Linked DNA regions of Trichocoleus sp. FACHB-46. The protein of the gene in region 2 interacts with the protein of the main gene of each other region in a pairwise test. Links are inferred from orthologs where the notes say so. Each region holds a gene or a part of one and is shown on either strand. Other genes may lie near its edges.

Region 1 (4,119 bases), on a different replicon or contig from region 2:
CAGCAATACGGGATGCTTATAGCAGGCGTGGTCTCCGGGTCTCCTTTGTTTTAAAGGGTACTTACAAACTGCCAGGGGCGATCGCTACATATTACGCTTACCTGAGCTTATAGAGTTTTTCATTTAACAAGCTAAGCTAGCAAGCCAGGCCGTATAGCTATGGGCAGTGATTTCGATTTCTGCTTATCCTAGAAGCATCTGCTTCCAGAGTCTGGATGCTAGAAGTGAAATATAGCAAAACTTCTGGCATGGCTCACTACAATTAAACTCTTAAACTGCTAAGGAGCTGTGGTTGATATGGCTGGATTTGGTGATCTTGTCCAAAAAGCGTTTTACCTAGGAGTCGGACTGGCCTCCTATGCAGGCGAGAAAGCAGGCGGCAAGCTAGGGGAACTACGGGTACAAGCCCAAAAACTAGCAGATGAACTCGTGGCTAAGGGCGAGATGAGCACAGAAGAAGCCCGTCGATTTGTTGACGATATGGTGAATCGAGCCCAGCAACCTGGAGCAACTCCCGCTCCAGAGCCAACAAGCTCGGAACCGCGACGGATCGAAATTCTCTCAGATGATGAAGAGCCAACTAAGGCTGAAACGCAAAATGTAGACAATTTGCGCCAGCAAGTGATGGATTTGCAAGAGGAACTACGGCGGCTAGAGCGAGAGTAGTTGCTGTGTGTAAACAGAATGCTACGGAGTCATCTATCTAAGTTATGATTTTTGATCAGTCTCCCTCACCAATTGCTAAAGCTGAAGTTGGTAGATGGGGGTTTCATCCAGTATGTTGGCGCTGACTACAGACAAGCTCGGCGCAGTCCCCGCTCTCGCTTGCAGATAAGCAACAAATTTATGGAAGATTGGTCAAAAGATTTCTTTACTAGCTTCGAATTAGTAGCTGATGAAGTAGAGCTGTTTTTTTTAGAGGTAAAGCGAGATATTGATGATGCGATTGATATCTTTGCCAAGCTCTCAGAGGAAATCGTAGAACAAGTACAAGGCACGATTTTTAGTGAAGTTGACCAGCGACTTGATGAGCTGACCAGCTCGTTCCTAGAGCTATATTTTGGGTTGGAGAGTTCCGACATAGAATCGATGGAGCCTTTGTTCTACAACGTAGAGCCAATTATCACTAAACATCCTGCTTGCATGGGATGTAGCCATTATCATGGACAAATTTATGGCGGTAATCCCCTAGTCTGTGGCATGCATCCATATGGAGTAGAGACAGAGAAATGCTCTGACTGGGAATCGTTCTAGGGGTTCACTATCTCTACAGCTGAAATCTCAGCGGGATAATAAAGGGAAAAAGTGCCCTACAGGGCCTTGCCCTTGCCCAATATTTAGGGAATGAGTCAAGGCTGTAGTGACGTAATCTTTAGCCATCTTGGTAGCAGATAGTAAATCTTTGCCGTCTGCTAGATTGGCGGCGATCGCAGCTGAGAGAGTGCAGCCAGTGCCGTGGGTGTTTTTTGTGTCAACACTAGAAGTGGTCAAAGTTTCTAGATGCTGGCCATCAAACCAGACATCAACCCCTCGCAGTTCGCCAGCCATGCCCCCGCCTTTGACCAATACTGCTTTAGCTCCTAGCTGATAAATCCGTTGAGCCGCTGCTTGCATGTCATCGAGTGTGACGATTGTCAGACCGCTTAAAAGTTGAGCCTCGTAGCGATTGGGGGTGACGATCACAGCTTGGGGAATTAAGGCATCTCTTAAGGTGGCGATCGCCGAGTCATCGATCAACTGTGCTCCAGTCCGAGACACCATGACTGGATCGACGACCAAATTCTGCAGTCGCAAAAGCTGCACCTGCTGTGCCACCGCTGCGATAATTTCTTGGTTCAGCAGCATCCCCGTCTTAGTCGCTTGCACCCTGATGTCTTGCACCACCGCTTCTATCTGAGCCACGACAGCCGCAGCAGGCAACGCATCAACGCGATTGACTCCTAAAGTATTTTGGGCCGTGATACAAGTGAGCGCACTAGTGCCATGCACTTGATGAAAGGCAAAAGTGCGTAAGTCAGCCTGAATTCCTGCCCCACCACCGCTATCAGAACCCGCGATCGTCAGTGCCACAGGAATCCGTGAATTCCCTGTCAGGGTCATATTAAATCAATCCAAAGTGACGAACTGAAATATCACTGCCTAAGGGCACTCAACTCTTGAGCGAGTCTTTAACGAGTTGGGGGTCTCTCTCTTCTTCTTTGAAGAAACTCAGGAATGTCTGGTTCACCAGGTCTATTTCTCGGTTCGTTGACTGGCGTTTGAGGAGCCTGAGGCGTAATCGGAGGGGTGACACCTCGGCGCAGTGGCGCGACTCTAGCGGGTTGAGCTGCGGGTTGAGCCTCACCCGTAAAACCTGTGGCAATGACCGTGATCCGAATTTCTCCCTGCATGCGCTCGTCGATGACTGCCCCAAAGATGATATTGGCATTGGGATCAACGACTTCATAGATGATTTCGGCAGCAGCATTGACTTCATGGAGCGTTAAGTCAGTGCCGCCCGTGATATTGAAGACTACCCCTTTAGCTCCATCAATGGAGGATTCCAGAAGGGGTGATGAAATAGCTGCCATCGCGGCTTCTCTCGCCCGTGACTTGCCAGAACCAATGCCGATTCCCATCAATGCAGAGCCTGCATCAGCCATCACGGCTCGTACGTCTGCAAAATCCACGTTAACCAAACCAGGGATGGTAATGATGTCCGAAATTCCCTGCACCCCTTGGCGCAAAATATCATCGGCGACTCGGAATGCCTCTTGAACCGGAGTCTGCTCGGAGATCACTGACAATAATTTGTCGTTGGGAATAACGATCAGGGTGTCTACTCGGCTTTGTAGGGCTGCGATGCCTTCATCTGCTTGGCTGGTGCGTCGTCGGCCTTCAAAGGTAAACGGACGAGTGACGACTCCTACCGTTAAAGCGCCAACTTCCTTAGCAATCTCAGCCACAATCGGAGCTGCGCCAGTTCCGGTGCCCCCGCCCATGCCAGCGGTGATGAACACTAAGTCAGAATTTTCTAGGGCTGCTGCAATTTCATCGCGGGACTCTTCCGCTGCTTTCTGCCCGATCGCTGGATTACCACCTGCACCTAGACCACGAGTCAATTTTTGGCCAACTTGTAAATGCTTGGGAGCCATTGCCTGAGCTAGAGCTTGAGCATCCGTATTAACGGACCAAAACTCAACTCCTGATACGTCGCTGGCAATCATGCGATTGACTGCGTTGCCACCCCCTCCACCAACGCCAATTACTTTGATTTTGGCAACACTACTGGGGACAATCCCATCCATCCGAGATTCTTCTAGCACAACTTTTGCGTCGCGAGATTGATTAAACCGAACTGTAGAGTTGCTAAACGGGTTTTTGGCAGTATCTGCCACTGAGAAAGAGGATTGCTCTTCTGCGTGGGAGCCTTCGGTGATAGAGCCCAATTTACTATTAGATGTACTATTAGATGTCATTGGATCGGGGATGGCTTATAAACAACTTTTTAATTCTGGGCAGCGCTGGGCAACTCTAGTTAACTATAGGGTAAGTCGATTGAAAAACCAATGATAGCATTAGGCTCCCACCCATCTTTAATCTGATTTGATCTGACTGATCAGCAGCATTCCTAAAGATAGTTATCGCTGACTTATTACCTACAGGTGGCAAGCTCAATCAGTACTATCCGTATTAGATTTTACCGAGTTATTGGCCTTCTGCATTTGAATTGAGGGAGCATCTGGATTTTGTAGATCAACATAAGCAACTTGCTTGGGATTCAGCTTGTCTGAGAGTTTTCGTAGCTGATCCATCGCTTGGATTTGCTCAGCAAATCTAGAACTATAAGAGCCGAAATGAAAGATTCCTAACTCAGTTTTAAGGACTATATTGCTTGGGTCACGCCAGTCAATTTCTGTGACTTTAACAGGGCTTTGGCTAACTGATTGATACAGCTCAGCCCACTGCGATCGCTTCTGTTCTTGATAGCCAACAATTTTGAGAGTTGGCAACTGGAACGATTGATCAAAGGAAGTATAGCTCTCAATGGGAATCCAGACACCATTCGCATCCAGAAATCCCACATTTGAGAGACCTATTGCTGGTTTTGTCTCTTTGTCTTTAACAGCTTCAGCGTTA
Region 2 (4,047 bases):
GCTTTGTCGCCGATGCTCAATCGGGAGAACCAGGTGCGATTCTAGAGCGAGTGTTGGAGGAGCACTACCAAACGGTAGATGCAGTTGAGATTCCTGCAGAAATTCTGGTGCAGCACGAACTGCCAGAAAGCGACATGCTCGCCGAGTTTCTGAGCGATCGCAAAGGACGCAAAGTTACGATTGTCGCGCCGCAACGGCAAACTAAAGCTGAGCTAGTTGAAATGGTAGAGCGCAACGCGGAGTATGAGTTAGCCCGAACTCAGCGCTTTGCCGATCGCAATGCTCAAGCGATGTTAGATCTCGCCGAAGTGTTAGATCTGCCTGACATGCCGCGACGGATTGAAGGTTATGACATTTCGCATATTCAAGGTTCCGACGCTGTCGCTTCTCAGGTCGTGTTTGTAGACGGTATACCTGCCAAACAGCACTATCGACACTACAAAATCAAAAACCCTACTGTGACCACAGGGCACTCGGATGACTTTGCCAGCATGGCAGAAGTGATTCGGCGGCGGTTTCGTAAATATGCCGCTGATCCGCAGTTGCCAAGGGTAGGCAATTCAGATTGGCCCGATTTAGTCATGATTGATGGCGGTAAAGGCCAACTCTCGGCTGTAGTGAGCGTACTGCGGGAGCTAAATTTATTAGAAGAGTTGCGCGTGGTCAGTTTAGCGAAAAAGCGAGAAGAAATCTTTTTGCCAGGGGAGTCCTTGCCTTTAACTACAGAAGCGGAACAGCCGGGAGTGCAACTGTTGCGTCGTCTTCGGGATGAAGCTCACCGCTTTGCCGTTAGTTTCCATCGCCAGCAACGCAGCGATCGCATGCGCCGCTCTTGCTTAGAAGATATTCCTGGGCTAGGGCATCATCGCCAAAAAGAACTGTTAGCTGCTTTTCGCTCAGTTGACTACATTCGGGAAGCGACCCCGGAACAACTCACAAATGTTTCTGGGATTGGCCCTCAGATAGCTCAGAAAATCTACGACTACTTTCATCCGCAGCCCTAGTTTTCTAGCAAGACGGGTTAAATAAACCTGACCGAACTAGAGTAAGGTCTAGCTCTGCTTAAGTTGTCACTACGTAGCCAAATTGCTGATCGTTGCCTAAATCCTTCTTAAGGAAGAACCATTTTCTTAATTTAGTTTTAATGATTGGTAATAGCTTTATTTGACGCGATCGCTTTGAGGGGTTAGATAAAGTCAGGATCAACATATTCTTTTGAGTTTGCCTCCAAATCTTGCGATTTAGAGGTTAAACATCTGTGCTGACCTAAAAAACTTGTGTTCATTTTCTATAGCAAGAAATCATGACAAAATGCTTGAATCTTCCTGGCAATGCAGTTTGTAGTTTTACTGCCCTTGGCAGCAAGATTGAGGAACAGCTTTGCTCTGCGTAGACGACACCAAAAGACTTATAAAAGCTCAATGCATTATGCTGCTTGAATTATGACGGAACGTGGAGGAGTTTAACTAGGAAACATTTTGTAGTTTTAGTAACAATTGCTTCTATTATTCTCCAATAAAATATTATCCAACGCTCAGTAAACTCATTAAGAAAGTTCATAAACATAAGTAAAATCTCATAAAAAATTCGCAGAATTGTTTAGAGAATTCTGTAATCATCGAAGAAGTTAGTATCGAGCAGTCCCAAATCAAAAGCGCTTTTAGCTAATAGCAGTATTGCGGGGATCGCTCTCTCTGTAGGCGATCCCCAACCTCCGAAATCTAAAATCTAACTAAAGCTTGATTGCCGATCTGCATAAATGCCAACATAATAGAAGAGTCAGGAGACGATGACTTCTGCACTTTTAATCTCAGATTAATTTAGTAAGCTTCGATACATTTTGTTTCGAAAATCTTAGAATTACGAATTTAATTCGTGAACCTTGCCCTTAATCCCTCCTAATTGTTGAGCTAGCTGCGAGAGTATTAAAATGCGTGTTCTAGAAACCTTACAAGTTGTTCGTTGCCCTAATTGTGGTAGTCATGCCGAACGTCATCATCTTTCAGATGATCATTTGACTCGAACCCAATGCCAAACTTGTGATTATTTAATGATTACTTGCACAATCACAGGCAAAGTAATCGAAGCGTATGCTCCTGGCATCTACGCCCGTCATTAGATTTGCACTTGCGATTGCCGCACCACAATCGCAGCAGCACGGTAGGAGTGATCTTAAGCGATCGCTCCTACTTTTTTTGCCCGCAATTGACCACAAGCGGCATCTGCTTCCAAACCCCGCGATCGTCGCACACTCGCAGCAATATGATGCTGCTTCAAGCCATGCAGAAAAGCCTGAATCCGTTGTGGGCTAGGGCGTTGATAATCTACTTCACTAATTGGATTGTAAGGAATCAAGTTAACGTGGCTCTGGAACCCCCGCAGATGTTCCGCCAGTTCTACTGCATGCTCTGGGCAGTCATTTAACCCGCCCAACAAGATGTATTCAAACGTGACCCGTCGCCCGGTTAGCTGCACATACTCGCGGCACTCGGCCAGCAAATCCTGCAGCGGATACTGTCTCGCGCTTGGAATTAGCTGCTCTCTAACTGCTTGGTTAGAAGCATGCAGGCTCACGGCTAAAGTGGTCTGTAGCTGGTGTGCGGCTAAACGACGAATGCGACCCGGAATGCCTACAGTCGAAATAGTCATGGCTCGTTTACCAATGCCCACATCCTCGTTCAGCGATCGCACCGCACCCAGCACATTGTCTACATTGAGCAAAGGTTCGCCCATGCCCATAAACACGATGTTGCTGACTCGCTGTTGAAAGTCTTCTTGAACTGTCAAAACTTGATCCACAATTTCATGTCGCTCCAGATTGCGGAGGAAACCACCTTTACCTGTAGCGCAGAAGTCGCAACCCATCGGACAGCCAACCTGAGAAGACACACAAACAGTCAGGCGCTTTTCCGTGGGAATGCCTACAGTCTCAATAATCTGACCATCAGCTAGCCGGAGTAAAAACTTCACAGTGCCATCTGGGGCAGCGGCTCGGTAATGCAACATTGAGCGCCCTATAGGCACATCAGCAACCGTGGAACGCCACTGCTTGGAGAAAACTGAAATTTCGTCCAGCGATCGCACCCCTTTTTGGTAAATCCACTGGTGTAACTGCTGCCCTCGATAAGCAGGCTGTTGGTGCTGTTTCACCCATTCCGTCAGCTCTGCTAACGAGGCACCTAGGAGGGGAGGCGAAGCTACCGCAATTGGCATCGGAGTCGCAGTTCCTGATTGACCAGCAGTGATAGCCTGTGCCACAGGTTGATCGGAATAAATTCTATCCATGCTTTTTCTCAATTTCAGGAGCGACTAGGGCTGTCAACAATTGCAGTTGCTATTTTGACAGACTTTTAGTTGTAGAACTTTAGCTTCTCAGCCCTGACTCACGCAGCTACAATCGGCCCTCGATGTAGCTAAATCAGTTGGCCCAAGGATTCTCATTCTAGCTCAATTGGCCTGTGTAGCCTTGAGCAGCGCTTTTAATTCATGCTTCTTGCAGTCAAAGTTTCGGGCCAAAGAAATCGCAGCCCAAATTGGATTCTGCCCTCAGGCGGATAAAATCAAGTTTGTAGCTGAATCCTAAATTCTCATGCCCTTGGATCTGCCAATTTTGTCCCATCTCTGGAGTAGCTGCTATGGGCTTATGGCCTTCGAGTTCAAGTCTCCAGGGCCCATATTAGTTGAGTTGGGACCTCTCACTATTCGTTGGTATGGCCTCTTAATTGCCTCGGCTGTGCTGATTGGGGTCAGCTTGTCCCAAGCTTTGGCGACGCGTCGCCGAGTTGATCCCGATTTGATTGGCGACCTAATTATTTGGTTAGTTGTCGCTGCAATTCCCTCTGCTCGGCTGTATTACGTACTGTTTCAGTGGCAAGAATATGCTCAACGACCAGAAGATATCATTGCCATTTGGAAAGGAGGCATTGCGATTCATGGCGCTATTCTGGGCGGTTTGGTTGCCAGCCTAATTTTCGCCAAGATCAAACGAGTTTCGTTTTGGCAATTAGCAGATTTAGTCGCACCATCTTTGATTTTGGGGCAGGCGAT

What was found. Proteins that work in one complex are often made in the same cells at the same time.
Region 1: the proteins of rlmN (region 2) and ftsZ interact in binary tests that used the Escherichia coli proteins (3 or more experiments, as listed by UniProt). The link is inferred for Trichocoleus sp. FACHB-46 from one-to-one orthologs.

Annotation. Positions count from the first base shown.
Region 1 is NZ_JACJOD010000006.1:555,283-559,401, forward strand. Bases 1,229-4,119 are described here. They hold ftsZ (cell division protein FtsZ), read right to left. Parts: upstream 3,288-4,119; coding sequence 2,169-3,287; downstream 1,229-2,168. Other genes in these bases: H6F72_RS02785 (hypothetical protein), read left to right, coding at 1,229-1,254; thiD (bifunctional hydroxymethylpyrimidine kinase/phosphomethylpyrimidine kinase), read right to left, coding at 1,282-2,100; H6F72_RS02800 (cell division protein FtsQ/DivIB), read right to left, coding at 3,654-4,119. Outside these bases: H6F72_RS02780 (phasin family protein), read left to right, coding at 298-666; more of H6F72_RS02785, read left to right, coding at 847-1,228. UniProt on the Escherichia coli protein: Essential cell division protein that forms a contractile ring structure (Z ring) at the future cell division site. The regulation of the ring assembly controls the timing and the location of cell division.
Region 2 is NZ_JACJOD010000030.1:339,793-343,839, reverse strand. The notes cover bases 1,230-4,047. They hold rlmN (23S rRNA (adenine(2503)-C(2))-methyltransferase RlmN), read right to left. Parts: upstream 3,286-4,047; coding sequence 2,173-3,285; downstream 1,230-2,172. Other genes in these bases: lgt (prolipoprotein diacylglyceryl transferase), read left to right, coding at 3,590-4,047; H6F72_RS18015 (replication restart DNA helicase PriA), read left to right, coding at 1,931-2,119. In the rest of the region: excinuclease ABC subunit UvrC, read left to right, coding at 1-1,004.